DNA from 3 places in the Hominimerdicola intestinalis genome. Region 3 is predicted to be linked to each of the others. Evidence: predicted binding sites of a transcription regulator. Region 3 holds the regulator's gene; each other region holds the start of a gene.

Evidence for each region. Region 3 encodes HrcA, which represses chaperone genes, less so after heat shock. Its sites were predicted from a motif close to TGTTAGCACTCNNNNNNNNNGAGTGCTAACA; they were not measured.
Region 1: ACYQ0H_RS04800 (Hsp20/alpha crystallin family protein) is a predicted target of HrcA. The motif match lies at 8,433-8,463, and genes of this name have one in related genera.
Region 2: ACYQ0H_RS07370 (co-chaperone GroES) is a predicted target of HrcA. The motif match lies at 4,226-4,256, and genes of this name have one in related genera.

The regions. Positions count from the first base shown of each region.
Region 1 is NZ_BAAHNZ010000003.1:126,230-136,129, reverse strand. Features, by position in the region: gene ptsP (phosphoenolpyruvate--protein phosphotransferase) at 1-766, shown strand, start outside; tRNA gene ACYQ0H_RS04850 (tRNA-Val) at 941-1,016, shown strand; tRNA gene ACYQ0H_RS04845 (tRNA-Asp) at 1,043-1,119, shown strand; tRNA gene ACYQ0H_RS04840 (tRNA-Phe) at 1,186-1,261, shown strand; tRNA gene ACYQ0H_RS04835 (tRNA-Gly) at 1,280-1,355, shown strand; tRNA gene ACYQ0H_RS04830 (tRNA-Cys) at 1,361-1,434, shown strand; gene ACYQ0H_RS04825 (GNAT family N-acetyltransferase) at 1,552-2,094, opposite strand; gene ACYQ0H_RS04820 (hypothetical protein) at 2,158-2,652, opposite strand; gene ACYQ0H_RS04815 (HAD family hydrolase) at 2,655-3,335, opposite strand; gene ppdK (pyruvate, phosphate dikinase) at 3,486-6,116, opposite strand; gene ACYQ0H_RS04805 (6-phosphofructokinase) at 6,456-7,661, opposite strand; gene ACYQ0H_RS04800 (Hsp20/alpha crystallin family protein) at 7,858-8,283, opposite strand; tRNA gene ACYQ0H_RS04795 (tRNA-Met) at 8,649-8,725, shown strand; tRNA gene ACYQ0H_RS04790 (tRNA-Glu) at 8,751-8,825, shown strand; gene ACYQ0H_RS04785 (recombinase family protein) at 9,374-9,900, opposite strand, start outside.
Region 2 is NZ_BAAHNZ010000006.1:110,444-120,343, reverse strand. Features, by position in the region: gene ACYQ0H_RS07395 (hypothetical protein) at 1-175, opposite strand, end outside; gene ACYQ0H_RS07390 (hypothetical protein) at 172-357, opposite strand; gene ACYQ0H_RS07385 (hypothetical protein) at 372-512, opposite strand; tRNA gene ACYQ0H_RS07380 (tRNA-Arg) at 1,859-1,935, opposite strand; gene groL (chaperonin GroEL) at 2,152-3,789, opposite strand; gene ACYQ0H_RS07370 (co-chaperone GroES) at 3,851-4,123, opposite strand; gene ACYQ0H_RS07365 (response regulator transcription factor) at 4,644-5,348, shown strand; gene ACYQ0H_RS07360 (HAMP domain-containing sensor histidine kinase) at 5,341-6,762, shown strand; gene ACYQ0H_RS07355 (S1C family serine protease) at 6,916-8,244, shown strand; gene ACYQ0H_RS07350 (RluA family pseudouridine synthase) at 8,464-9,297, opposite strand; gene ACYQ0H_RS07345 (hypothetical protein) at 9,319-9,900, opposite strand, start outside.
Region 3 is NZ_BAAHNZ010000002.1:90,561-100,460, forward strand. Features, by position in the region: gene ACYQ0H_RS02785 (PTS sugar transporter subunit IIABC) at 1-1,545, shown strand, start outside; RNA gene rnpB (RNase P RNA component class A) at 1,652-2,002, opposite strand; gene dnaJ (molecular chaperone DnaJ) at 2,345-3,484, opposite strand; gene dnaK (molecular chaperone DnaK) at 3,615-5,477, opposite strand; gene grpE (nucleotide exchange factor GrpE) at 5,533-6,126, opposite strand; gene hrcA (heat-inducible transcriptional repressor HrcA) at 6,107-7,135, opposite strand; gene ACYQ0H_RS02815 (NlpC/P60 family protein) at 7,562-8,593, shown strand; gene ACYQ0H_RS02820 (LTA synthase family protein) at 8,993-9,900, opposite strand, start outside.

The DNA.
Region 1 (9,900 bases), on a different contig from region 3:
GTATCTCGAAAACAATGACTCTCCTAACGAGGAGTATCAGTTTTACAGCTACCGCAGAGTTCTTGAGCAGATGAATGGAAAGAGAGTTATAATCCGTACTATGGATATAGGCGCTGATAAAAATATCAGTTATTTCGGACTTGAAAAGGAAGAAAATCCTGCTCTCGGGCTGCGGTCTATAAGACTGTGCCTTGAACGGCCCGAGATGTTCAAAACTCAGCTGAGGGCGTTATTACGGGCGTCAGTCTATGGACAGCTTGCAATAATGCTTCCTATGATCACAGATGTTGGGGAGATAAGAAGAACTAAAGTCCTAATAGAAGAAGCTAAGACACAGCTGAGAGCGTCAGAACAGCCTTACAGCGACAATATTGAGATAGGTGTAATGATAGAAACTCCTGCTGCTGCGGTTTTAAGCGACCTGCTTGCTCCTGAGGCTGACTTTTTCAGCATAGGTACCAACGATCTTGAGCAGTACACATTGGCAATGGACAGGCAGAATATGCGGCTTGAAAGCTATTGCCCCAATAATCATACGGCGCTTTTAAGACTGATGAAAACAGCCTGCGATAATGCTCATAAATACGGAAAATGGGTAGGGATCTGCGGAGAGCTTGGCGGAGACCTTTCTCTTGCCGAGGTCTTTCTGGCTATGGGAATAGACGAAATATCAGTTGCTCCGCCGCGCATTCTTCCACTGAGAAGCAAAATAAGAACGCTGGATCTAAGCGATAAAAAGAGTGTACTTGAAAGATACGGTTTATAGGTAAGAGTAAAATTAAATCGCCGCAGAAAAATTATCAGTCCGAGCCGGGATTTTTAGGTTATTCGGGCTGATAATAAATCTGTGCGGTAATTCAAAAGAAATTTTAAAAAACCTATTGACAAATAGCAAAAGATAGTGTATAATTAATATCGTCGCTTGAAGCGATAAAAATGTGGGAGCATAGCTCAGCTGGGAGAGCATCTGCCTTACAAGCAGAGGGTCACAGGTTCGAGCCCTGTTGTTCCCACCATAGCGAATGAGTTTCATTCGCTTTATGGCCTGGTAGTTCAGTTGGTTAGAACGCTAGCCTGTCACGCTAGAGGTCGTGGGTTCGAGCCCCATTCAGGTCGCCATTCATTTTTTTAAATCTATTGCATATACTGTATTAAAGCATACAAAGCTGAGTGCTTTAGGTATTTGCCTCTGTAGCTCAGTAGGTAGAGCAGGGGACTGAAAATCCCCGTGTCGATGGTTCGATTCCGTCCGGAGGCACCATCGTAATTATAAAAATATGCGGATTTAGCTCATCTGGTAGAGCGCCACCTTGCCAAGGTGGAGGTAGCGAGTTCGAGCCTCGTAATCCGCTCCATATAAGGCGCTATAGCCAAGTGGTAAGGCGTAGGTCTGCAACACCTTGATCCCCGGTTCAAATCCGGGTGGCGCCTCCAGTGTGATTCCCGTTATCAAATGATGGCGGGAATTTTTTGTGCAAAAAGCAGCCAAGCTTTTTCTTGACTGCTATGTAAAATATTCTGTTTTAATCTGACCTACAAACTGGAAGTTATCTAATCGTTAGTAATGCAATAACAAACCTCACCTTTGGGTAAAGTGCCTTCTCTGACAAACCTTTGAACAGCATCTGTAATATGCATACTCGATTTTTGCAATACTCTTGCTGATTTTATATTTTCTATACGATGATAAGCCTCAAGTTTGTGAAAATCTGTATTGGAAAACACATAGTCGATAACAGCAGATAATGCTTCATTTGCATATCCGTTGCCCCAAAAACTTTCGCCTATACAGTATTCGATTTCTGCGGTTTTACAATCGGAATAAACCCTGCAAAAGGCGATTTGCCCTATGTTTTCCAAACTTTTCTTTTCTATGATTGCCCATCTGTAAAAATCAGAATTAGAATAATTCTTTTGCCATTTATCTAAGAGTTGTTTTACTTCTGAAAGAGTTGTATAAACAGGTTCGCCGTATTCAGTCTGTACCAGAGGATTGGATACCCAATTTTTTAGCATATTATCACAATCCCCATCTGTAAATGGTCTTAACAGCAGACGAGATGTTTGAATTTGTTGTGTTCCACAATGTTTCATAGTATTACCCTCCAATTATGCCCAATCAAATATATCTGGTCAAATTCATATTTATAGTTCTGTTCAACCTTGCTTAATTATATCATGGTTGGAAATATACAATTTACATAGTTTCACCATTTCCTTTAAGAAAGGTAAATCGCTTCGTTGTGGATTATCGACTCTAAATGTGCAACCACACACTCCGTTAAATTCTTTTCCGAAGATGATTTTATTTTTGCCGCCGTTACAAGAACCGCAATGAGCACAGAAATCAATATGATTCCAAGCATTGTTCTTGATTTCATCATCCATAATGTCGTTGCTAAAAGCTGTACTATCATTAGACCAAACAGTCCAAAGATTTTTAGGCTCGTCAGGATCTTTTATGGCTATGAAAGCAACGCATTCGCCCTTGAATTTAAGCCAATAATATATTTTATCTTTCCAACAAGAACTATTGTCCTTGTAAAATTCTATATTGTTATTTCTTAAAAAATCGACAAATTCTAAAGCCAATGCTTTAGCTTCATCAATTAAGCTTTCTTTTATGTAATCTTCGATTTGATTTGTCATCATAATTATTTCTCCACAAAATCAATTAACTGCTTTAAACTTTGAATACTCCATTTATCAGAATTATTGCCGCTTCTATCTATCAAAAAAGAAGTGAAGCCTTGTTCTCTTGCTCCGTCGGCTTCCGGCTTATGATCATCAACATATAAGCTTTCTTTTGCCGAAACGCCTTGTGCATTCAAAGCTGCATTAAAAATGACTGGGCTTGGTTTTCCTGCCCCGACTAATGAACTTGCGGTGAATGATGTAAAATATTTTGAAACTCCTAATTGTTGCAAGGTATATTCAAGAGACGGAGAGGTATCGCTAATCACGCCCATTTTATATCCGTGACTATGAAAATACTCCAACACTTCAATCGTTTCAGGAAACAGAACCCGATCTCTATTGCACCACAATTTACTAAACAATAATGTAGAACGGCTATCTATATCCTCTTTGACGCCTTCACCGATCAGTAAATATTTGTAAAACTTTTTGAAAAACTCCCGTTCATCATCAACGGTTCTATACCAAGGTGTTCTTCCTTCGCTGGCAAGTTCAAAAAGTTTCATCATTTTGTCATATGGTAATACAAAAGGTTTTCCGCTCCATTCGCTAATAATATTGTTACGCCAAAATTCCTTTTTGCTATCAAAATATGTAAGCGTACCGTCCCGATCAAAAAAGATAGCTTTATAGTTCATTTAACACTCTCCGCTTTATGCTCAGTATATCATAAATTTGTGTGTTTGTCTAACATTTTCTCATATGGATTCCGAAACATCAAAAACCTCCACAGCCAGAAAGCCGTGGAGGTTAATTTGTTTACAGCACTATGTTATCCTGTTTAAGAATTACTTCTTGTCAGCGATAGCAGCCTGTGCAGCAGCCAGTCTCGCGATCGGCACTCTGAAAGGCGAGCAGGATACATAGTCAAGACCGATCTTATGGCAGAACTCTACAGATGTAGGATCTCCGCCGTGCTCTCCGCAGATACCGATATGAAGCTTCGGATTTACAGGCTTACCAAGCTTGATAGCCATTTCCATAAGCTTGCCTACGCCTGTCTGATCAAGCTTAGCAAACGGATCGTTCTCGAAGATCTTAGCGTCGTAGTAAGCGTCAAGGAACTTGCCTGCGTCGTCTCTTGAGAAGCCGAATGTCATCTGCGTAAGGTCGTTGGTTCCGAAGCAGAAGAAGTCAGCTTCCTTAGCAATATCATCAGCTGTAAGAGCGGCTCTCGGGATCTCGATCATTGTACCAACTTCATACTTGAGGTCTGAACCGGCTTCTGCAATAACAGCGTCAGCAGTTTCAACTACAACCTTCTTAACGTATTTAAGCTCCTTAACGTCGCCGATAAGCGGGATCATTATTTCAGGAACAATAGTCCAGTCGGGATGAGCGTTCTTAACATTGATCGCTGCCTTAATAACAGCCTTTGTCTGCATCTTTGCGATTTCAGGATAAGTTACCGCAAGACGGCAGCCTCTGTGACCCATCATCGGGTTAAATTCGTGAAGGGAAGCGATAATAGCCTTGATCGTTTCTACGGACTTGCCCTGAGCGTCAGCAAGCGCCTTAATATCAGCTTCTTCTGTAGGAACAAATTCATGAAGAGGAGGATCAAGGAATCTGATTGTTACAGGATTTCCTTCAAGTGCTTCATAAAGAGCTTCAAAGTCGCTCTGCTGCATAGGCTCGATCTTAGCGAGAGCAGCTTCTCTTTCTTCAACTGTATCGGAGCAGATCATCTCTCTGAAAGCAGCGATTCTGTCGGCTTCAAAGAACATATGCTCAGTACGGCAGAGACCGATTCCTTCAGCGCCAAGCTCTCTTGCCTTCTTAGCGTCAGCAGGGGTATCGGCATTTGTTCTTACTTTGAGCTTTCTGTACTTGTCTGCCCATGACATGATCCTTCCGAATTCACCGGCAATAGTAGCGTCAACTGTAGGAATGATTCCGTCGTAGATGTTACCTGTAGAACCGTCGATGGAAATATAGTCTCCCTCGTGGAATTCCTTGCCGCCGAGAGTAAACTTCTTGTTAGCTTCATCCATAACGATATCAGAGCAGCCGGATACGCAGCAGGTTCCCATACCGCGGGCAACAACTGCAGCGTGTGAAGTCATACCGCCTCTTACTGTAAGAATACCCTGTGAAGCCTTCATACCTGTAATATCCTCAGGTGAAGTTTCAAGTCTTACGAGAACGACCTTTTCTCCCTTAGCATTCCAAGCTTCAGCGTCTTCTGCTGTAAATACGACCTTACCGCAGGCAGCTCCGGGAGAAGCGCCCAGACCCTTGCCCATAGGAACTGCGGCTTTAAGAGCCTTTGCGTCAAACTGAGGGTGAAGCAGTGTATCGAGGTTTCTCGGGTCGATCATAGCAACTGCTTCTTCTTCAGTTCTCATACCTTCGTCAACGAGATCGCAGGCGATCTTCAGAGCAGCCTGAGCTGTTCTCTTTCCGTTTCTTGTCTGGAGCATGAAAAGCTTTCCGTGTTCTACTGTAAACTCCATGTCCTGCATATCTCTGTAGTGATTTTCAAGAGTATTGCATACCTCGTTGAATTGAGCGAAAGCTTCAGGGAATTTCTGCTCCATTTCGGAGATGTGCATAGGTGTACGAACGCCTGCAACAACGTCCTCGCCCTGAGCGTTTGTCAGGAACTCTCCGAACAGACCCTTGGCGCCTGTAGCAGGGTCACGGGTAAATGCAACGCCTGTACCGCAGTCGTCGCCCATGTTTCCGAAAGCCATCGACTGAACATTGACAGCTGTACCCCATGAATAAGGAATATCGTTGTCTCTTCTGTAAACGTTAGCTCTCGGGTTGTCCCATGAACGGAATACAGCCTTAACTGCTCCCATCAGCTGTTCCTTAGGATCTGAAGGGAAGTCTGAACCAATCTTTTCCTTGTATTCGGCCTTGAACTGACCTGCAAGCTCCTTGAGGTCGTCGGCAGTCAGGTCAACGTCCTGAGTAACGCCTTTCTTAGCCTTCATTTCGTCGATAAGCTCTTCAAAATATTTCTTGCCGACTTCCATAACTACGTCGGAATACATCTGAATAAATCTTCTGTAGCAGTCCCATGCCCATCTTGGGTTATTTGACTTTTCAGCAATAACCTCTACAACCTCTTCATTAAGACCGAGGTTTAAGATCGTATCCATCATGCCGGGCATTGAAGCTCTTGCACCTGAACGTACAGAAACGAGAAGAGGATTCTCCTTGTCGCCGAATTTCTTTCCGGTGATTTCTTCCATTTTGCCGATATACTCATTGATCTGAGCCTGAATTTCATCATTGATCTGCTTACCGTCCTCATAATACTGTGTGCAGGCTTCGGTTGTGATCGTGAAACCCTGAGGAACAGGAAGACCGATATTGGTCATTTCTGCAAGGTTAGCGCCCTTACCGCCGAGGAGTTCTCTCATGCTAGCATTACCCTCGGAGAAAAGGTAACAATACTTATTTGCCATTGGTATCTACCTCCAAAAAAAATTTTGAATTCCGTATTTTTATAGTACCTTGACAATCCTATTAAAGCTGTCAGGACATTACAAGCCTATCATACGGTAACAATTCTATTATAACAGATTATTTCATAAATTACTATAGTTTTTTCTATATTTTTGACAGAGATTTTTGCACAATGTTTCTCAGCCTTTTTCGTACACTTTGCACAATAAAAATGCGTAAAAATAACAGCATATCATAACTTCAGGGCTGTGGGTACAGGCTTATTGATAAAATCACCTGAATAAATTCATACAGCCGTTTTTAATAAGCCCTTAAACGACGATATGATCTAAAATAGACTACAGCTTAAAATGCAGCGGCATTCCGTTTCGCATTGCAATTTTAACATCGCCCTGTATTAGGGGAAAAAAGTAGGAAATAGCGGAATCTGTAACATTGTTTCCTTGACTGTTTATCCATTTTTCAGGGAAAAACTTTTCCTTGTTTGCAACATTGGAAGCATCGGTGGATTCAATTGTGACGACATACGGAGAGCTTGAAATTCTTTTGAAAACCATAGTTTTGCCCGTTTCACCTCTGAGAGCTGCGGAAACGCCCTTTGAGCCTATTTCCTCAGCTTCGTCTATATCGGTTTTCGAGCATATATGAGAGGAGCATCGCTGCATAACGTTCAGTTCGATAGACCGTACCTTGCAGCCGATCTCTTTTCGGAGTATCTGTTCCAATGCCTTGCCGATTCCCGAAAGATACTTATGACCGAAGCTGTCTGTAACTCCTGAACGGAAATCTCCGTCCTTTTCCGATATTTCAACGCCCTCTGAAACCGCAATAACAACGGCTTTATGCTTTGCCTGCATTGCTCGGACGTCCTCAATAAAGCTTTCAACTGAAAATTCTCTTTCCGGAAGATAGATCAGGTGCGGAGCAATTTCTCCGTTGGCGCGCAGTACGCAGGTAGAGGCTGTGAGCCAGCCGGCATGACGCCCCATAATTTCAACAATGGTGATAGATTCAATTGAATATACCGAGCTGTCCCGAATAATTTCCTGAACGGTTGCAGCAACGTACTTTGCCGCCGAACCGAAGCCGGGTGTATGGTCGGTAACAGGGAGATCGTTGTCGATTGTTTTAGGAATGCCAATAACTTTTACGGAGGAGCCGGCAGCTTTGAGATGTTCGGAAAGCTTCATAACGGTATCCATAGAATCGTTTCCGCCTATATAGAAAAATGCCTCTATACGGTGCTTTTCAAAGCAGCACATTATTTTTTCATAAACAGCGCTGTCCTTTTCCGAAGCGGGAAGCTTATAGCGGCAGGAGCCGAGTACGGTAGAGGGAGTTTGCCTTAAAAGCTCCATATCCTCATTTGATTTAATTATAAGTTTCAGGTCTATTAGTTCGTCGTTTATGATTCCTTCAATACCGTTAATAGATCCGAATACTGCGTCAATTTCAGGGGTTTTCAGAGCCTGCCTGAAAACTCCTACAAGCGACGCATTGATTGCACAGGTTGGTCCTCCGGACTGGGCGACAGCGATGTTCATTTATAAATCCTCCGTTTTATTAGAATTATTTTAACTTCTATAATATATTGTATCATAAAATATTAAGAAAGGCAAAGATTTTAAACCTTCTTCCTTAAAGTTTTCCCTTTTAAACAAAAAACACATGACGGTAAACGATTTACATTATATCAAATGCAAAAACCTCCGCATCTCTACGGTGCGGAGGCTGTAAAATTTATTTGATCTCAAGGCGTTTAATGCCAGGCGAGCTTTCGGTTTTCTTAGGAAGCGCAACTGTCAGGACACCGTTTTTATATTCGGCGTTTATTTCATCTGCTTTTACGGCTGAAATATCGAAGCTGCGCTGATACGAGCCGAAGCTGCGTTCACGGCAAATATAATTGCCATTCTTTGATTTGTCTTCAGATTCGGTGTTATGCTCTGCTGACAGGATCAGGTAATTTCCGTTAATATCAAGCTTTATATCGCTTTTATCAAATCCCGGAAGCTCAGCTTCAAGCACAAATTTATCTCCATCGTCACGTATATCTGTTCTGCAAGAATTTATCGGCATATTACCTGCGAAAAAATCCTTTTCAAAGTCATGAAAAGCGTCAAAAAGGTCAAAGCTTTTTCTTTCAAACGGCGTAAGTCCAAACATATAAATTCCTCCTTCTTATAATACACATTAATAATTTTATTTTGGTTTAAGTGTTATCTATTATACATTGGTATCACCTTTCTTTTGTTATCTATATAATAGTTCTGTATTATGTTTTTTGTGTCATAACTTTGTGAAAAGCAGATGAAAATTAGCACTCTTCGGTTGAGAGTGCTAAAGGAATAACTTATATAATATTAGGGCATTAATATATTGTCGCAGCAAACAATAACAGCTGATAGGTGTGCCTTGAAATTGTGCCAAGTAAACAAAAAAGCTAAAAAAACATTTTTTTTATAAAAAACTGTTGACAAGCCCAATTTTATAGTGTATAATAATTAAGTCGCTATGAGGGCTGCGGTTAAGGCGGTATAGCTCAGTTGGCTAGAGCACTTGGTTCATACCCAGGGTGTCACTGGTTCAAATCCAGTTACCGCTACCATTCATACAACGCTCTCATATCACAAGGCCCGTTGGTCAAGCGGTTAAGACACCGCCCTTTCACGGCGGAATCATGGGTTCGATTCCCGTACGGGTCACCATTTACAAACGAAGACGAACACTCACACTTGTGGGTGTTCTCTTTTTTTATGTCCTCGTTTACATTTTCAAGGCTCAGGGTAACCTCGCCCTCCTTGAAATTGAGGAAAACAACAAGCCTGTCCTCATAAACAAAAACGCTATTTATGAAAATATCAATAAGACGCTGTTTCTGAAGCTCGTCCTTGAAATCTGTTTTCGCAAACTGCATTATCCAAAATTCAATCTGCTCTCTTGAAAGTATCGGGCGGCAGATTTGCTCTTTGGGAAGTGCAACTTCGATTGCCTCCTGCTTTTCTTCAAGGTCAGTAAGCGTTGTTTTCGTGGATTTTGTAATAATTCCAGCCTTAATTGCCTCCATAACATTAGCAATTTCCTTTTTCACAGCCTTTAACTGCTTTTTAAGAATGGGCACTTCCGAGCTTTCCGTGTTCTGCATTGCGTAGCATTTCTCACTGATTTTAGCAACAAGACTTTTGTCTTTGAGTATATGCATAATCGAGTCAAAAACCTTATCCTCAATCAAAGCCTTCTGTACGATTTTCTTTTTTCAGGTCTTTTTCTTGGATTTCATACATTGATAATAGCGATAGTTTTCTTTCGTTTTGCTCGTTCCACTAATGCCCGACATTGAAGTTCCACACTCGCCGCAGAAGATTTTACCTGTGAGATAATAGCGTTCATCAACCTTTTTAAAGCTTGCCGCCTTGTGCTTATTTGCAGATAATCTTTTCTGACACTTATCAAATATTTCCTCTGAAACAATCGGTGGAATTGCGTCCGTATTCATCGTATCTCGGAATGTATATTCTCCGATATATCTGCGATTTTTCAAAATCCAGTTGATGAAATGGTATGTCAGCTTCCTGCCACGATTTGTAACGCCTTTGCTTGTCAGGTCGTCAATAATGCTGCGGATAGCCTCACCCTCAGCATATTTTCTGAAAATCTCTGCTACTATCGGAGCTTCCGTTTCGTGCTTCTGAAAATGCTTTTCGCTGTCAATCGTATAACCATAGGTTATATGACCGCCGTTGAATTTTCCCTTTATTGCATTCTCTGTCATTCCTCGGCTTG
Region 2 (9,900 bases), on a different contig from region 3:
TATTGTTTTTATATTCTGCATAAATCGCATCAGTTAAAATTCTTCCTGTATCTGTAGGTAGCGCTCCGGGCACATACTGCGATAGCTCTATCTTATATTCACCATCCCCGCATAAAAAGTTTTTTATTTCATTTTTTTCTAACGCTTCTAATAGCATCTCTCTAATGTACATCATATTTGATTTTCAAGTATCAAATCATATGCATCTTTTTCACTTAATTGCGCACGCATTGCATCTGATTCGCTAATTTCAATTGTATCAAATTGTTCAACTATCTCACCAGCATCATATTTAACGTGATATTTTCCGTTTTCAGTTAAAATTTCAATACCATACTCTTCAAAAATCTTTTTCATAACTTTACCTCAATTTATTTTATTTTAGAAATTATATATTCACTTGGTTTTGGTGAAGTAATTGTAGCTTCAACAATTCCACCCTGTGTATATCCTCCTGGTAGCCATTGAGTATTTGCTCCTAACTCGTTTCCAGACGGCATTCTTAAATTCAATCCGAATTCTCACTAATCCGCCACCATCATCAAAATGTCCTATATCAAATCCTAATGATTTATCATAACGGCTGGATGGATTCTGTTTATTGGTTTAGTCGATAAATTGGGATTAATTATCAACCACCCGGTTGACAAGCGTCATATACAGAATAAACAATTTAATTTTCGTCATACTCAATATAATAATAGTGTTTTAAGTGGTCGGGCATGACAGGTCCATTATCCGTGTAAATGTAATACGCAACTTTGCCTTTTTTATTGTCTTTAATCTCTCCTAAATCAAACTCTCCACACTTTTTTCTACAATATGGATATCAGATTGCAATATGGACCAATCATTATATTTATAATAAGTTGAATGAGAAAAAGCATACACAACAACTGTACCAATCAAAGCAATATTTGCAACTAAAGAAATGATTATAATCCGTTTACTTTTTTATTTTTGCAGCGTTTAAGCAGCATAACAATGCAAATAATAAGACCGACGACAGGACAGCTAAAACGCAAAACATATCAATTGAATAATACCAAGGGTTCACAGCAAATACCTACACAACTACCGATATGTCACTTTGTCTGCTACAAACAGTATATCACAACTAGCCGAATATTTCAATCTCACATTTTTATATCCAAATCATTATCTTCTAAAAATATACTGAGATTTTCGTGCAAAGATAAACCCTCTGAATAACAGAAAATTCCGTCACAGGTATTGTCATCAGAAGTGATATAACATTAACAAGCCCCGTCCATGAAAACCATGGGCGGGGCAGTTGAAGCTAATAAATTCGCCAATCAATTCTTGTTTTCGTTAGTAGCTTTTGCAGCAGTGATTTTATACTTTTAACTCTCTTAAAAAACCATCTTTAAAAAGTTAAGTGAATGCGGTTTAACACTGGAAGCGTCGTGTCCTGTTCCATTCGTAATATGCCAAATGCGCTTTACTGTATGTGTCCGACTGCGCTGTGCTTGTTTTTTGCACAGCCTGCAAGCAGTTAGACCGCCGGTAATAAAGCGCAGCCTATTTTCCTTGTTTTCATGTGGCGTCACCTCAATCAAACAACATTCTTATAACGTAATGTTTTTTACATCATGTCCGCCCTTGCCGTTTACACAGCAGTCACTTCGTCCAATTACAAGGGGCGCTAAAGTCTGAGGTATGATGTAATCTCAGCCGCTCGGAAAAAGTGGAGCGAAAGAAATCATCAAATAAGAAACATTTATATTATAAAACGCAAGCAATCACCTTGCTTAACTTATAATATAGCTAAATGGCATTTAATGCTTATTGAACAAGACCCATAACTGAATAAGTTATGGGTCTTGTTCAATAAGCATGGCGCGCTGCAAGGGACTCGAACCCCTGACCTACTGGTTCGTAGCCAGTCACTCTATCCAGCTGAGCTAGCAGCGCATATGATATGTTTCGTTTCAACTATACTATTGTATCATAATAGTACCATTATGTCAAGTGGAACAGTTAATTGACAGCTTTTTTTACACTCTATTCATATTTGACCGCTGTATTGGATTTTTATTGTTTGTGTATGTGTTTTGAAATATAAAAACCCCGCCGTTCCGAAATCTCCGAACAGCGGGATTAATTTTATATTTCTGCCTGCGGGTATGATTAATACATTCCGCCCATTCCGCCGCCTGCAGCTGCAGCCATTGCGGCATCAGCCTGAGGGTCTTTGATATCTGCAACAAGGCTTTCGGTTGTAAGAACCATTGCAGCTACCGAAGCAGCGTTCTGAAGAGCTGAACGGGTAACCTTTGTCGGATCTACGATTCCGGCAGGGATCATGTCAACGTACTCCTCGGTATAAGCGTTGAAGCCGTAGCCGACCTTTCTGGAACGTACGATCTTGTCGATAATTACGCTTCCCTCAAGACCTGCATTAGCAGCGATCTGACGTACAGGCTCCTCAAGAGCGCGAAGCACGATCTTAGCTCCAGTTTTCTCATCGCCTTCAAGCTTGGCGCAAAGCTTCTTTACGACCGGCATAGCATTGATAAGAGCCGTTCCGCCGCCGGCAACGATACCCTCCTCTACTGCCGCCTTTGTAGCAGCCAGAGCGTCCTCAATGCGCAGCTTCTTTTCCTTCATTTCTACTTCTGTAGCGGCACCAACCTTGATCACAGCAACTCCGCCCGACAACTTCGCAAGTCTTTCCTGAAGCTTTTCACGGTCGAAATCAGAGGTAGTTGTTTCGATCTGAGCCTTGATCTGATGAACCCTTGCCTTTATATCGTCGGACGATCCGGCGCCGTCTACGATAATGGTGTTTTCTTTCTGGATAACTACCTGTCTTGCCTTTCCAAGCTGATCCATTGTAGTTTCCTTTAGCTCAAGTCCAAGCTCTTCGGAAATTACCTGACCTCCTGTAAGAATAGCAATATCCTGAAGCATTTCTTTTCTTCTGTCGCCGAAGCCCGGAGCCTTTACTGCAACGCAGGTAAATGTTCCTCTCAGCTTGTTTACGATAAGGGTTGAAAGAGCTTCGCCCTCAACGTCCTCGGCAATTATAAGCAGTTTCTTTCCGGACTGAACGATCTGCTCAAGAAGAGGAAGTATTTCCTGAATATTTGAGATCTTCTTATCGGTAATGAGAATGTAAGCGTCGTCAAGAACAGCTTCCATTTTTTCGGTATCAGTTACCATATAAGGAGCAATATAGCCTCTGTCGAACTGCATTCCCTCTACTACCTCGCTGTAGGTTTCGGCAGTTTTGGATTCCTCGATAGTAATAACGCCGTCGGCTGTTACCTTTTCCATAGCTTCTGCAATCAAGTCGCCTACGCTCTCATCTCCGGAGGAAACAGTCGCAACTCTTGCAATATCGGCAGAGCCTTCAATTTTCTTTGAGTTCTCAACGATAGAAGAAACTGTAGCGTCTACAGCCTTTGCCATACCCTTTTTTACTACCATAGGATTTGCGCCTGCGGCAATATTCTTCATACCCTCGCGTACAAGCGCCTGAGCAAGAAGTGTAGCGGTAGTCGTACCGTCTCCTGCAGCGTCGTTGGTTTTAGTCGCAACCTCCTTGACGAGCTGAGCGCCCATATTCTCAAAAGCGTCCTCAAGTTCAATTTCCTTTGCAATAGTAACTCCGTCGTTTGTGATCAGCGGAGAACCGAATTTCTTGTCAAGAACAACGTTTCTTCCCTTAGGTCCCATTGTTATCTTTACCGTATCTGCAAGCTTATCAATACCGGTCTGCAGGGATTTTCTGGCTTGCTCGCCGTAAATAATATTTTTTGCCATTTCAATCAACCTCCGATTAATTCTTATAAATTGCCATATACTATTATAATAATGCGTCAGTTTATTCTACAACAGCTAAAATATCATCCATTTTAACGATTGTATATTCCTCGCCGTCAACCTTTACCTCTGTGCCGCTGTACTTGCTGATAAGAACCTTGTTTCCTTCCTTTACGCCCATTGTAACGTCCTTTTTACCCGGACCTACTGCAACTACCTCAGCTACCTCAGGCTTTTCCTTTGCGGAGCCGGCAAGAATGATTCCGCTCTTAGTGGTTTCCTCGGCTTCTACCATTTTAATAACTACTCTGTCCTGAAGCGGTTTGATTGTCATAATGATCCTCTCCTTCTGATTTTATCAGGGAATATATCCCTTTTGATTTTTATTTGTTTGTACTGCTTTAAATAAAGCTTTTTAGCAGACAAGCTTTTCAAGTGTTAGCACTCCTTATCTTTGAGTGCTAATTATATTATAATACCTTTTTCAGAAATTTCAAGTCTATATGCGTAATTTTCTGAAACTTTGTAGGCTTGCACAAAAATGCATTTTATATATAATATAATTTGGACAATTTTTAACAGATTAAAACAGCGTATATGTTTTTTTATTCATCGGTCATATTTGCTTACATATAAAGCCAGTATTATTAATTAATTAACTTAATTATTGTCACTTTATAAACCTTGCTTAACGATATTCTTGAAATTTACAGAATATTAATAATATATTAACTAAATATACAATATATCTGATTGTGAATTTGTTATAATGCTTATATTAATTGAAAATTAACTTGCGGATTGTTCAAAATTAAAAAACCGCAGTATAGTTTGATTATAAGGAGGAAGATTATATGTCATTGGGCAGAGTTTTGGTTGTCGACGACGACAAGAATATTTGCGAGCTTCTTAGACTTTATCTTGAAAAAGAGGGGTACGGAGTTATACTTGCACACGACGGAGAGGAAGCAGTTGTTAAATTCAACGCTCTGAAGCCGGATATTATTCTTCTTGATATTATGCTGCCGGGTATAGACGGCTGGCAGGTATGCCGTGAGATAAGAAAGAAATCTAATGTGCCGATAATTATGATAACGGCTAAGTCAGAAACCTTTGATAAGGTTTTGGGACTTGAGCTGGGCGCTGATGACTACGTTGTAAAGCCGTTCGATACCAAGGAGGTTATTGCCAGGATCAAAGCGGTATACCGCAGAGTAGGACAGGCCTCAGGAGAAGCTGAGATCAAGGAAGTAAAGTATGACAAGCTTTCTGTAAATATGACGAGATACGAGCTGAGAGTAGACGGAAAGGTTATAGATACTCCGCCTAAGGAGCTTGAGCTGCTTTTCCATCTTGCTTCAAATCCCAACCGCGTATATACCCGCGATCAGTTACTTGACGAGGTCTGGGGCTTTGAGTATTACGGTGATTCAAGAACTATAGACGTTCATGTAAAAAGACTTCGTGAAAAGCTTGAGGGCGTTTCCGATAAGTGGGCGCTTAAAACCGTATGGGGCGTAGGCTATAAGTTTGAGGCTCTTGAAAACGCACATGAGTAATCGCCGGAGCATTTTTTCTAAATACTTTGTTATCTGTTCAGCAGTAATACTCATAAGCTTTATATGCTTAGGAGCAGTATTACTGCTTGTTTCTTCTCGGTATTTTCTTGAGGAAAAGAAGGATCTGCTGGAGAAAAACGTGCTTTCTCTTGCGGAGGATTCAAAAAGCGTTATGATAGCTTCTCCTTCGGACTGGAAGGAACGGGTAACGGATAAAATAAAGGAATATTCAATGGGCTGCAACGCCGATTTTATTCTTACCGACAAAAACGGCGGAGTGCTTATAAGCTCTAATTATGACGGAACATATGCCGACGTAGAAATACCACAGGCAATGCTTGACAGCTTCGGCTCGGAGGCTAGCTATGTCTACGGAGATTTTGACGGCTCATTTAAAGAGCAGTGTCATATTGTCGGAATATCCTTTGAGGCTAACGGTCCGTCCTATTATCTGCTTGCTGTAAGCACAAAGTCCAATCAGGATTATTATATCTGGAATATTATGGAGATATTCGGGATATCTACGGTTATTGTTATTATAATCGTACTTATAATCGTGTATTTTACTACTATGAAGCTTACAGAGCCGGTAAAGGAGATCGCTGCAGTTTCAAAGGAAATAGGAAAAGGAAACTTTTCGGTCGCACTTCCTACCTATAATGTTCAGGAGTTTGAAGAGCTGAGCAATGCGTTCAATGATATGGCGGCGTCGCTGAAAAACTACGATACAATGAGAAACAGCTTTGTGGCAAACGTTTCACATGAGCTTAGAACGCCTATGACCTCGATCGGGGGCTTTGTAGACGGACTGCTTGACGGAACTATCCCAAAGGAAGAGGAGCGGCATTATCTTAAAATTATTTCCTCAGAGGTTCACCGTCTTACAAGGCTTGTACGTTCAATGCTTAATCTTGCCAAGATAGAGGCAGGGGAGCTTAAGCCTGATATGCAGTATTTTTCGGCGCTTGAACCGATTGTTGATTCCCTCGTTACCTTTGAGAACCGTCTTGAGGAGAAGCATATCGAGATAAAAGGACTGGACGTTGACAGGGTAATGCTGTACGCCGACAGCGATCTTATTCATCAGGTCATGTATAATCTTATTGAAAACGCCATAAAATTTGTAAATGACGGAGGTTATATTGAATTCACGTTTACTCCCGTCGGATATATGACCGTAATTTCAATCAAGAACAGCGGTGAGGGGCTGAGCGAGGAAGAGCTGCCTTTGGTTTTCGACCGCTTTTATAAGACTGATAAATCAAGGGGACTTGACGCAGCAGGAGTAGGCCTGGGACTTAATATTGTCCGTTCAATAATAAAGCTTCACAACGGCAAGATTATGGTAAGAAGCGTTCAGGGCGAATATACGGAATTTGTTTTTACGATTCCCAATAAGCTGATCGACGACTGATACAGCACTTATAAAGTATAGCTTTGCAGGTATATATGCACTGAAAAGGTCTTTCGGCGGCTGTCATTGGAACATTATCCGAAGTAGATATAAAGAAATGGTGCATACAAGAAAAAAAGAACTAATGTATAGAATGTCCCGGGAGGAATTATTTTGAGCTTTTTTGATGATTTGGAAAGCAGTCCGCAGGAAAATATCCGTTCGGAAGCGGCAGAAGCGGAAACTGAGAACGCCGCTGAAGCGCCGAAAACGGAGAATACTGTAAAGCCTGATCAAACGGAGTTTACTTCCGCTGATTTCTGGGACTCAGTTGCGGCAGTACGAAAAAAGCGCAGCAAAAAGCTGTCAGCCGTTGTTATAGTTTTTATGCTGTTTATCGTTATAGTTACGTCTTTTATAATTACAGTAGCCGTAAAGGGCAGAGGCTGGCTTGCAAATATAATTGCAGGGGATCAGCGCATAGAATTTACGCTTCCTATAGCCAAGACCCCTCAGCTTGACGACAAATATTATGAAGAGGACGGAAGATATACTGCTCAGGGAATAGCCGAAGCGGTTTCTCCTTCGGTAGTTTCGATTGAGATATACAAGACAGGAACGTCCTTTGCGGCGGTAGGTCAGGGAAGCGGGATAGTTATGAGCGAGGACGGATATATCCTTACCAACGCTCATGTAGTAGACGGAGCTTCAAAGGGAATAAAGGTCGTGCTGTCGGATAAGACCGAGTATGAGGCAAAGATCATCGGAATGGATACAGCCAGCGATATCGCGGTTATAAAAATACCTGCAAAAGGACTTTCCCCGGCACAGTTCGGAGATTCGGAAAGCGTCAGCGTAGGAGAGGACGTAGTTACTATCGGCTCTCCCGCTGGCTTTTACGGTTCGGTCACAAAGGGTATCGTTTCAGGTTTGGATCGTCAGATAAAAGTAGAGAATTCCTCTATCTCTATGAGCTGTATTCAGATAGACGCTGCAATAAACCCCGGAAATTCGGGCGGCGCACTGCTTAATATGTGGGGGCAGGTTATAGGGATAACCTCTTCTAAGCTGGCTTCAAGCGATTATGACGGAATAGGATTTGCTATTTCTATCAATGCCGCAAAACCTATTATAGAGAATCTTATGGAGTACGGATATGTTCAGAACAGGGTAAGGGTAGGGATAACCTTTTATTCGATAAGCGAAACTACTGCTCAGATGTACGGAACAAAAGCCGGAATATATGTTGTTTCTGTTGACCAGGACTGTGATATAGCAAATACTCAGCTTCAGCCGGACGATATTATTACCGAGTTTGACGAGACCGAAGTTTCGGACAGTGAAACGGTTCAGGCTTTTCTAGCAAAGAAAAAACCCGGCGATACTGTAAAGGCAAAGGTTTACAGACCGTCGGTTTCAGGAAGCGGAGAAGAGTTTGAAATTGAATTCAGGCTTATGGAAGATAAGGGTTCTCTTATTGAAAATACAGACGGCAATGACTAAATCGTATGCTGCTTAAAAAAGCATATAAAAAACCGATGATAGCATCAAATGAACCAATCCACAAAGGTTAGAAAAAGTTTAGAAAAAAATTATGCAAACCGACTAAGTGAAAGCTTAGTCGGTTTTGTTATTCAGCATTGCACCTTTTTCAGCCTGCGATCAACAGGAGATAACCCCTGAAGCCATTTCAAAGTTTCTTTATATCCTTAAAAACTTCCGCTATAAACTAAAGTTATCTGGCAATTTCGATGAAACGGTTATTTTTTCTCCGCTTATTGGGTGTTCAAAGCTTACCGAAGCGCAGTGAAGCGCCTGACGAGTGTAATCCTCCATGCTGCCGCCGTACATATCGTCTCCTGCCAGAGGGCAGCCGATATAGGCAAAGTGAACTCTTATCTGATGAGTTCTCCCAGTTTCAAGACGGATCTCTGCAAGGGAATATTTATCGCTGCGGACGATAATGCGGTAATTGGTAACGGCCCTCTGACCGTCTGGGGATACCTGACGTTTTATTATTGACTCCCGTTCTCTGGCAATCGGTGCGTCTATCCTTCCCTCTTTGGGCGGAAATCCGCAGCATACGGCGTAATATGTCTTTTCAAAGCTTTTTTGCAGCTTTGCCGCACCGTATCGGCTTTTGGCGCAGATTACACAGCCGGAGGTATCGCGGTCAAGTCTGTTTACCGGACGAAAAGCGATACCGGGATAACGAGCGGCAAAAAAGTTTCCCAGTGTATCGCCCTGATGCTTTACGGACGGGTGGACGGGCATAAGCGGCGGTTTGTCAAAAACGACCAGATCACAGTCCTCATAAAGAACGGGAACGTTCAGAGCCGAATTAGGCTCAAGCGTTTTCAAGTCACGCTCGTTCAGTATGATCTCATCTCCGGCTTTTATCCTGTCTATAGTTCTTATCGTTTTGCCGTCACGGGTAATTCCGTTCTCGGTACGTTTAAGCGAAGTAATGAGCCGTCTTGAAATTCCTCGCTTTGAAAGCGCTTCGCCAAGAGTTCTGCCGTCCTCGCAGGAAGCTATAATAATTTTAACTGACATAATTCAATGCGTTCTCCTATTTTAGCGGGACTGACCTTTGCGGTACTTGTTCCAGCGCTGTATCATTGCCGGAAGCTTATCCTGCCAGTAATCTCCCATAAGATCCTCCATGAATACGATATACGAAACCATATAATAAGGAATTACTGCAAATACGGGATAAAATAAAAACAGCAGAGGAAGAAACTTAGCAAACGAGAATACAAAGCTTATATATCTTGAATGCTTCCCCTCCATAAGCTTTACCGACAGGTCGCAGGCGTCAAAAATATTTGCCCTTGGGTTCAGGGTCATTATATAATTTGTAAGGCATAGCGAAATGCAGTAATGAATAAAGACCCCAGCCCAGACAAAAGTAAATCCAAGCGAAAGCATAAAGCAGAACAGTCCCCAGGAGGTAAGCTCGTTGAGCTTGCATACCCAGCCCCAGTAATAGACCTCATATATACCTACGAAAAGTGGAGCTGCTCCGAAAATTTTGAGCATAGCCGTTACAAGAGCGGTAACAAGACCTCTCGGAACGATCTTTTTGAAATTATTCTGTATATACTGCCTTGATTCAACAAAGCTTTTTCCCTGAGTAATTTCGATAAAAAGCCGTCT
Region 3 (9,900 bases):
CTGATGTTTTTTATATGGCCTGTTGTTCAGAGCGGAATTGCCCATCTCGGCCAGCTCGTACTCCAGTCAGGCTACGCCGGAACATGGATCTACGGTATTATTGAAAGAGCGCTTATACCGTTCGGTCTTCACCATGTTTTCTATATGCCGTTCTGGCAGACACAGCTCGGCGGTTCTATGATAATTGACGGAGTTACCGTACAGGGCGCACAGAATATCTTCTTCGCTCAGCTTGCTTCAAAAAGCACCGAACAGTTTGCAGTATCTGCAACCAGATTTATGTCGGGAAAATTTCCATTCATGATCTTCGGACTTCCTGCGGCGGCATACGCTATGTATAAAGCTGCCCGACCCGAAAAGAAAAAGCTTGTCGGCGGTCTGCTGCTTTCTGCTGCGCTTACCTCGATGCTTACAGGTATTACAGAGCCGCTGGAATTCACATTCCTATTTGTTGCACCTGTTATGTATGCAGTTCACTGTGTTCTTGCCGGACTTTCATATATGCTTATGCATATCTTCAACGTAGGAGTTGGCATGACGTTTTCAGGAGGTCTTATTGACCTTACCTTATTCGGTATTCTTCAGGGCAACAGCAAAACAAACTGGATCTGGATAGTTATCACAGGACTTTTCTATGCCGTTATTTATTATTTTATTTTCTATTATATGATAAAAAAGTTTAATTTCAAAACTCCGGGAAGAGAAGCTGATAACGAGGAAACAAAGCTTTATACCCGAAAGGATATGAACGAGAAAAATAAAAAATCTTCCTTCGACAGAACAAGCGCTCTGATTTTAAAAGGACTGGGAGGAAAATCAAATCTATCGGATATTGACTGCTGCGCCACAAGGCTGAGGATCACAGTTATTGATACAAAGCTTGTAGACGACGGACTGCTGAAAGAAAGCGGAGCCTCCGGAGTAATTCACAAGGGCAACGGAGTTCAGGTTATCTACGGGCCTCAGGTTTCAGTCGTAAAATCTGATTTTGAAGATTTCCTTGATACCGACGCTTCTGACAGGCTTGACGAGCTTTTGGGCGCTGCAAATACAAATACAGCAGCTGAAAGATCGTCCGACATTGCCAAAGGAAAAGCAGAAGTACTGTATGCACACCTCAGCGGTAAGATAGTGGAGCTTGAAAATGTTGAGGACGAAGCGTTCTCCTCCAAGGTTCTCGGAGACGGAATCGCAATAGAACCCTACGACGGCAAACTTTACGCACCATGCGACGGAAAGGTCGACATGATATTCGACACTAATCACGCTGTAAATCTCATTTCATCATCAGGATGTGAAATACTTCTCCATATCGGAATTGATACGGTAAAGCTTAACGGAAAATACTTCAATGCTCATGTATCCGACGGTCAGGAAGTCCATAAGGGCGATCTGCTGATCTCATTTGATATAAAAGAAATAAAGAAAGCAGGCTTTAAGGTCACTACTCCGATGATAATCTGCAATACTCTGGATTACGGTTCTGTAAGGACTGCTGCAAGCGGAAAAATTACTGCGGGAGAAAAAATTATTGAAATAGAATAAAAAGATAAACTCCGGTTCATGTGATTATACCTTGAGCCGGAGTTTAATTATTTTTGAAATACAAAAACGCTTATCCTAAGAAATCGAATAAGCGTCTGTTTTTATTTCTGCGACCAGACCGATAAGCCGAGTTTTGTCTTGTACGGTAATCTATCTAGGCTGGCCGTTGCCGGACAGCTCAAGCCACCTATAACCGCAAGCCTGACGAGCAGCCATTGACTTAACGGTTACCATTGGTGTTGCATCGGATAAGGTTTACATGGCAGCAATATCTCTATTGCTCCGGTGAGCTCTTACCTCGCCTTTCCACCCTTACCGGAAACAAAAAGCTCCGGCGGTATATTTCTGTTGCACTGGCTCTAAGGTCGCCCTCGGCTGATGTTATCAGCTACCCTGCTCTGTGATGCTCGGACTTTCCTCATAAACTTAACGTTCACGCTACCGTATAGCCTGCTCGCAGTTTACATTATAGCATTAAATTTAGTGTTTGTCAATCAGTAATCAGCTTACAGTGGTTTCTTTGATCCTTTTTTTCTAAAAATATATATCATAAACGAACTTAGATAAACAACAATACCGCAGACACCTGAATTAAAATCCGTCAGAGAAGGAACAGCCTGCACTGAATAAAAAGAAAAGAAGATTAATATAAAGCCGGTTGCGCTTGACGGTTTGTCTTTATAACCCATAGGGATGATACTGTAACAGTATTGCAAATATGTAAGCAAAACCAAAGAACCTACAAGAAACAAAAAATAGCGGCAGCTGTATTAAATAGATCACAACTGCCGTTATACTATTATTTGAATTTATCCTTCAGCTTATCAAAGAAGCTTTCCCTTTTCTGATAATTTTTATTGGACAGAGATTCGTCAAACTTTTTAAGTAGACTTTTCTGTTCCTTTGTAAGGTTTTTCGGAACTTCTACATTTACACGGACATAATGATCTCCGCGGTCTGAACGGTAAAGCTTTTTGATACCCTTTCCTCTCAGACGGAATACCGTATTTGTCTGTGTGCCCTCAGGAACGTTATACTTGACCTTTCCGTCAACTGTAGGCACGACTATTTCCGCTCCCAGAGTTGCCTGAGTATAAGTAAGAGGTATATCTGTCCATACATCGTAGCCGTCACGCTCAAAAATAGGATCGGGTCTTACAGTAATATGAACATGAAGATCGCCGTTCTGACCTCCGTTAGTTCCGGCATGGCCTCCGCCCTGAACCCTCAGCGTCTGACCGTCGTCCACTCCTGCAGGTATCTCTATTTCCTTTGTGGAAGCCTTTCTTACCTGACCCTTTCCTGAGCAGACACCGCACGGCGTATCAATAATTTTACCTGTACCTGAACAGCGTCCGCACCTTGACGTTGAAGCAATATTTCCGAAAGGTGTACGCTGCGAGACCCTTACCTGACCTGTTCCGTGACAGTCAGGACAGGTCTTTGGACTTGTTCCTGCGGCTGCACCAGTTCCGTGGCATTCGGGACAGCTTTCTGATCTGTTTATCCTTACTGTTGCCTTCTTGCCTGTGCAAGCCTCCATAAAATCAATTGCAATGCTTGCTTCAATATCCCCGCCTCTTCTGGGAGCGTTAGGGTTCGACGAACGTCCTCCTCCGAAGCCGCCGAAAAATGAATTAAGAATATCGTCCATATCTCCGAAGCCGCCGAAACCGCTGAAGCCGCCTCCCTGACCTGCGCCGAAGCTGGGATCTACACCGGCGTGACCGAACTGATCATACTTGGCCTTTTTATCAGGGTCAGAAAGTACCTCATATGCTTCGTTTACTTCCTTGAACTTCGCCTCACATTCCTTGTCGTCCGGGTGCAGATCGGGGTGATACTGCTTAGCGAGCTTACGGAACGCTTTTTTTATTTCATCGTCAGACGCTCCCTTTGAAACGCCGAGTACCTCGTAATAATCTCGTTTTTCTGCCATATAACATACTCCCTTGATTTAGGAATTTTTATACTGATAATCCTGACCGCCGTTATATACAGCCTAACCGCAGAGTAAAGCCAATCTTTACGGATCGGCTTCCGCTCTGCGGTCTGCGTATATTTTCAAATTATTCAGCGTCAGTAAATTCTGCGTCAATTACATCGTCGCCGTTATTTGCTCCGCCGTTCTGAGCGGCTCCTCCGCCCATATTATTAGGGTCAAAGCCCTGTCCTCCTGCCGCCTGCTGAGCCTGAGCAGCCTGCTGGTATACGTTAGTGGCTATCTTCTGGAAGGTTTCCTCAAGTTCCTTATGCTTAGCCTTTATTTCATCAATATTCGTTCCCTTGAGAGCCTCCTTGAGAGCGTCTATCTTAGCCTGACACTGAGCCTTTTCATCAGCAGAAACCTTATCTCCGAATTCTCCGAGCGACTTTTCAGCCTGGAACGCAAGCTGATCTGCCTGGTTCCTTGCGTCTACCTCGTCCTTTTTCTTTGCGTCCTCAGCAGCAAAAGCTTCAGCTTCCTTTACCGCCTTGTCAATATCGTCCTTAGACATATTGGTTGAAGAGGTAATTGTTATATTCTGCTCCTTGCCTGTTCCGAGATCCTTAGCCGAAACGTGTACGATACCGTTTGCGTCAATATCGAACGTTACTTCGATCTGAGGGATTCCTCTAGGTGCAGGCGCGATTCCGTCAAGGCGGAACATACCCAGCTGCTTGTTGTCCTTTGCAAATTCACGTTCGCCCTGAAGAACATTTATATCAACAGCCGACTGATTATCCGCAGCAGTTGAGAAGATCTGCGACTTTTTAGTAGGGATAGTCGTATTTCTCTCAATGATCTTTGTACAGATACCGCCCATTGTTTCAAGTCCCAAGGACAGCGGCGTTACGTCAAGAAGCAGCAGACCGTCCTTAACGTCGCCTCCAAGAACTCCGCCCTGATATGCAGCTCCGAGAGCTACGCACTCGTCAGGATTGATTCCTTTGAACGGTTCCTTGCCCATATATTTCTTAACAGCCTCCTGAACAGCGGGGATCCTTGAAGAACCTCCGACCATAAGAACCTTCTGAAGCTCCGAAGCTGAAAGTCCGCTGTCTGATAGCGCCTGACGAACCGGTCCCATTGTAGCTTCAACAAGATCGGCTGTCATTTCATTGAACTTAGCCTGTGTAAGCGTCATTTCAAGATGCTTAGGTCCTGTAGCGTCAGCAGTAATAAACGGAAGGCTTATTGTAGAAGAAGGAGTAGACGAAAGCTCGATCTTTGCCTTTTCAGCTGCTTCCTTCAATCTCTGCATAGCCATTTTATCAGCAGAGAGATCTACGCCCTCGGACTTTTTGAATTCGCTTACCATCCAGTCAATAATTCTCTGGTCAAAATCGTCGCCGCCCAGACGATTGTTTCCGGCAGTTGCAAGAACCTCGGTTACTCCGTCACCCATTTCAATAATGGAAACGTCAAACGTACCTCCGCCCAGGTCATATACCATAACCTTCTGGTCGTCTTCCTTATCTATACCGTATGAAAGTGCCGCAGCTGTAGGCTCGTTGATAATTCTTCTTACATTAAGACCGGCGATCTGACCTGCGTCCTTTGTTGCCTGTCTTTGTGCGTCGGTAAAGTAAGCCGGAACAGTGATAACAGCCTCAGTTACCTTTTCACCGAGATAAGCCTCTGCGTCAGCTTTCAGCTTCTGAAGGATCATTGCAGAGATCTCCTGAGGGGTATAATCCTTTCCGCCCATCTTCGCCTTATAATCTGAGCCCATATGTCTTTTGATAGAAATAACCGTATTATCAAAATTAGTTACAGCCTGTCTTTTTGCGACCTGACCTATAAGTCTGTCGCCGTTTTTTGAAACTCCTACTACCGACGGAGTAGTTCTTGCTCCTTCGCTGTTAGGAATTACTACCGCTTCGCCGCCTTCCATAACTGCTACGCAGGAGTTAGTCGTACCTAAATCTATACCTATAATTTTGCTCATAATGATCTTCCTTTCAATAGTTATTATACTTTTTATTTAAAGGCTTGCCCATAAACTACGGGTTTGCCACTACTACCATGGCGTATCTTATTACTTTATCTCCGATTTTATATCCCTTTTGGAAAGTTTGTGCAACAATATTCTCTCCAAGCTCAGGGTCTTCTATCTGATTGACCGCATTTGCAATATTGGGATCGAAAACCTCTCCTGTCGGATCTATGATCTCAACTCCCAGCTTTTTCAGGCAGTCACCGAATTGCTTGAAAATCATTTCAACGCCCTGCTTATAGGTTTCATCAGTCGTTTCAGCTTCAAGCGCCCGTTCAAAATTATCAAATACCGGAAGTATTTCGCTTACTGCATTTCCCTTTGCGGTATCGGTGATCTCAAGCCGCTCCTTTGCTGAACGCTTTCTGAAATTATCATACTCCGCCATAAGTCTTAAATACTTATCGTTAGCGGCGTCAAGCTGCTCTTTAAGCTTTTCCTCCTCGGTTTTCTCCGGTTCTCCGGCTTCGCTTTCAATATTTTTTTCAGCCGCAGCCTCCTTCTTCTGTGTTTCCTGTTCTTTGTTTTCCTGCTCGTCTAAGATTTCTTTCTCGTCAGCCAATTTATTACGCCCGCCTTTCTTAGATTTTTTCTTCCTCATCGGACTCATCACCTTTTTCGGATATAAGATCGGTTATGCGCTGTGAAAAATATTCCAGATAGGGAATAAACTTTGCGTAATCTATTCTCATAGGACCTATAAGTCCCAAAGCGCCCGCCTGTCTGCCGTCCTTTCGGAAAGGAGCCGCAATAATAGATGAATTGTGTATTACAAATTCGTCCTTTTCGGGAGAAAACATAACCTGCAAGCCGCTGAAGCTTTCGTTTATAAATGACATGATCTCCCGTTTATTATCAAGGAAACTTATGATCTCGTTCTGGTTGAAATCCTTGCAGGTAAGCAGATTAGCCGCACCGGCAACAGAAATATCCTGAGCTACAAGTTCCTTTGAAAGCTTTACCAATTCTGAAACCAGCGGAGCTAAAGTCATCATATATGTGCCCATTGCAGTTTTTATACTTTCAAACATTTCTTCCGAGATTTCTCCAAGCGGAACTCCCTGAAGATTTTGCTGAAGATAATTATCAAAAAATTCAAGCTGCTCATGTGAAAGATCGAACTCCAGCCTGCACACCTTATTCTTTATTGTACCGTTTGAGGTTATCATAAGGATAACATACATTCTCTTTCCCGTCGGTATGACCTCTACCTTTGAAATTACAGAGAATTTAGGAGTTGCATTGGCGACTACCGCAGCGCATTTTGTAAGCTCCGCCAAAGCCATTGAAGCCGACTGCACCAGATCCTCTTCGGTAACCGCACCTTCGGGAAGCATTGCGTCCAGACGGCGCTTTTCGTCTTCGCTCAGCTGATTGTTTTCCATCAGATTGTCAACGTAAACACGGTATCCGAGGTAAGTCGGGATCCTGCCGGCTGACGTATGAGGCTGCTCCAGATAGCCCTGCTTCTCAAGCTCCGCCATCTCGTTTCGTATCGTTGCCGACGACGCATTTACATATGACATTATCGCCCTGGATCCGACAGGTTCTCCGGTTACTAGATACTCCTCTACAACCGCCGTCAGAATTTTTAATTTTCGGCCGTCCACCCTTTCTCACCTGCCCGATTATTTAGCACTTAATATTTCAGAGTGTTAGCACTCATTATCTCTGAGTGCTAATTATAGTTTATACCCTTTTTAATACTTTGTCAAGGGGTTTTAAAATATTTTTTTACTAAATTTTATTTTTATTATCAGCAGGTTTTTGTGCAATCATACACAATATACCTAAACAAGCTTAAAATAAAGCAGCAGACGCATGAAATAAACAGCATTATTTACTTTTTATGTAATTTTGTTTGTGCAATGCAACTAAATTAATTACAAAATGGTTACATAGGTTACAGCAAGGGTACGAAATTATTTCAGAAAAGTAGTAAATAGGCCGAAAATCTGATATAATTATATATGCAGATGATAACGGCTGATTTATTACGCTGTAATTTAAACACAAACAGCGCAGAACTTGAAAGGGTGATAATTATTATATTCAAAAAAATCGCAGTTACTGCACTAATAACGGCAATGGTGATAACGGGAGCTGTTTTTCCTGTACAAAGCACCGGAATTTCAGAAATAACTGTTATATCCGCCTCCGCTGCGGATGCTTCTTTATCTAAACCGAAAATTTCTGTTAAAACTACTTATGGAGACAAAATTGAAATTCTTATCGACAATGCTTCTTCATACAAATCGGGAACAGTATTTAATGTATATGTAAGCGGTCATCTGTCTGTCAAAGTAAATCTGTCAAAAGTCAAGTCGAACAAGAATACGATAAATCTTTATCATAACGGAAAATACTTTAAACCCTCAACTAACTACAGCATAAAGGTCAAGGCGGTAAATAACGGAAAGGAATCAGCTTATTCATCTACAATAAAAGCAAAAACAAAGTCGAAAACTTATTTTTGCATAAACAAAGGAACTCAGCTGTACACCGCAAAAAACAAGAAAATGGTCAAGTCATCGAAAACAGACTCACGTCAATCAGCAGTAAGCCGGCTTTCCAACGCCAAGGGAACGCTGATTTCATATCTGCCTCAGAAAACATACAGCGGAACATACATAAAAATAACAGAGGGAAAATATAAAGGCAAATATGCAAAGCTTGACGGAGGGAAAAACGTATACCGAATATCCGAAAGCGAAGCCAAACGCAGAATAGTAAGCGATTATGCCGCAAGCATGAACGGAGGAAGATATGTCTGGGGAGGTTCTTCGTTTAAGGCTACCGACTGCTCCGGACTGACTATGCAGGCATACTCAAAAATCGGAGTAAAGATATCCCACAGCGTAAGAACTCAGGCTTCAAAGGGAAAATCCGTCAGCGTAAAGAACATGAAACCGGGTGATATTCTTGTTCTTAACAATTACAGTCATGTGGCAATGTATATAGGCGGAGATAAAATGGTCCACGCTATGAATTCAAGGGACGGAATAAAGATACAGCCTATATCCTATCTCAAATATTACAGAGTTAATACTGTCAGAAGACTGATATAAATTTTAGTTTTATAACTGAAAATTCTAAAACCGGACTTGTTGCGGCAATTTGCCTCATTTAGTCCGGTTTGTTTTTATATAAATATTAAAACGCCTTTTAAGAATACTTCCTTATTATCCGGCAAAAACTAAATTCGGAAAGGAGGCAAGTCCATGCACGAACCTTCAGCAGTATATAATATTCCGCGCATGGGCAAAAAATATGTCTGATAAAAACAAGAAATCTGCCGGCAACAACCAATGGGTAACAACTCACCAGAAATCAAAACCTGACAAAAGGGACAGACGCGACGGACCGGGAGGAAACTAATAGGCTGAAAAATTAAACTGACTAAAAACAAACGTCCGTATACCGATCAAAGTATACGGACGTTACTGATAATTATCTTATATAGGTGATCAGGCTGCAAACAATCTGTCGCGCTCGTCTGCTGAAGGCGGAGAGAAGATCGAGAATTTATCCTTGCCCACATCAGTCGAGTTCATTCCGTCGCCGAAGCCCTGGTCGGTTTTATTTATCATATCATAATAGATTATAGCGTTTGAAATATTTATTCTTTCCTCTGAGTAACTGGAAAGCTCGCTTATATAATTTTCATCGACCACTCCGTCATTAATTCTCAGATCCGCTGCTTCACGTCCGTAAACCTCGTCCTTGGCGGTTTTATATATACCGTGCACTTCCTCAGAATAGATAGGGTTCGGAGTATCCTTATAGACCTGATTGCAGGAAGCATATTTTGCAACATTTTCATAACCGGTTATATCAAAATACTTTTCCTTCTGACTGTTATAATAAATAGTATCGGTAAGGAAATTTCCATTTGGGAAAATAACGATATTTTCTTCATCATCTCCAATAGAGAATATATCATGTCCGAGCGCATACTTATTCTCAAAGCCCAGCATATTTCCCAAAGTAGGCTGAACGTCGTACATACCCATTACCTGAGTGATCTCTTTAGGCTCATAGCCTCCGTCCTTAGACCAGATTATAAACGGAACTTTTCTGTTTATATTGTAATAGAAATCATCTACCGGAATATATCCGTCATCATCGTCGCTCAGAACTTCCTGGGTAAAAGGATTATAGTTATAGTAATACTCATATTCCTCTTCCTTAACCTTAGCGTCGTGGTCGCCGTAGATCACAATAACAGTATTATCAAGCAAACCCTGCTCATCAAGCTCCTCCATCAGCTGACCGATAGCTTCATCGGCGTAATGAACCGACTTGAAATAGCTGCCAAGCTTAGTTCCTTCGAGGAAAGGAGCGGATATCTCCTCATAAAGACCGGTTTCCTCAT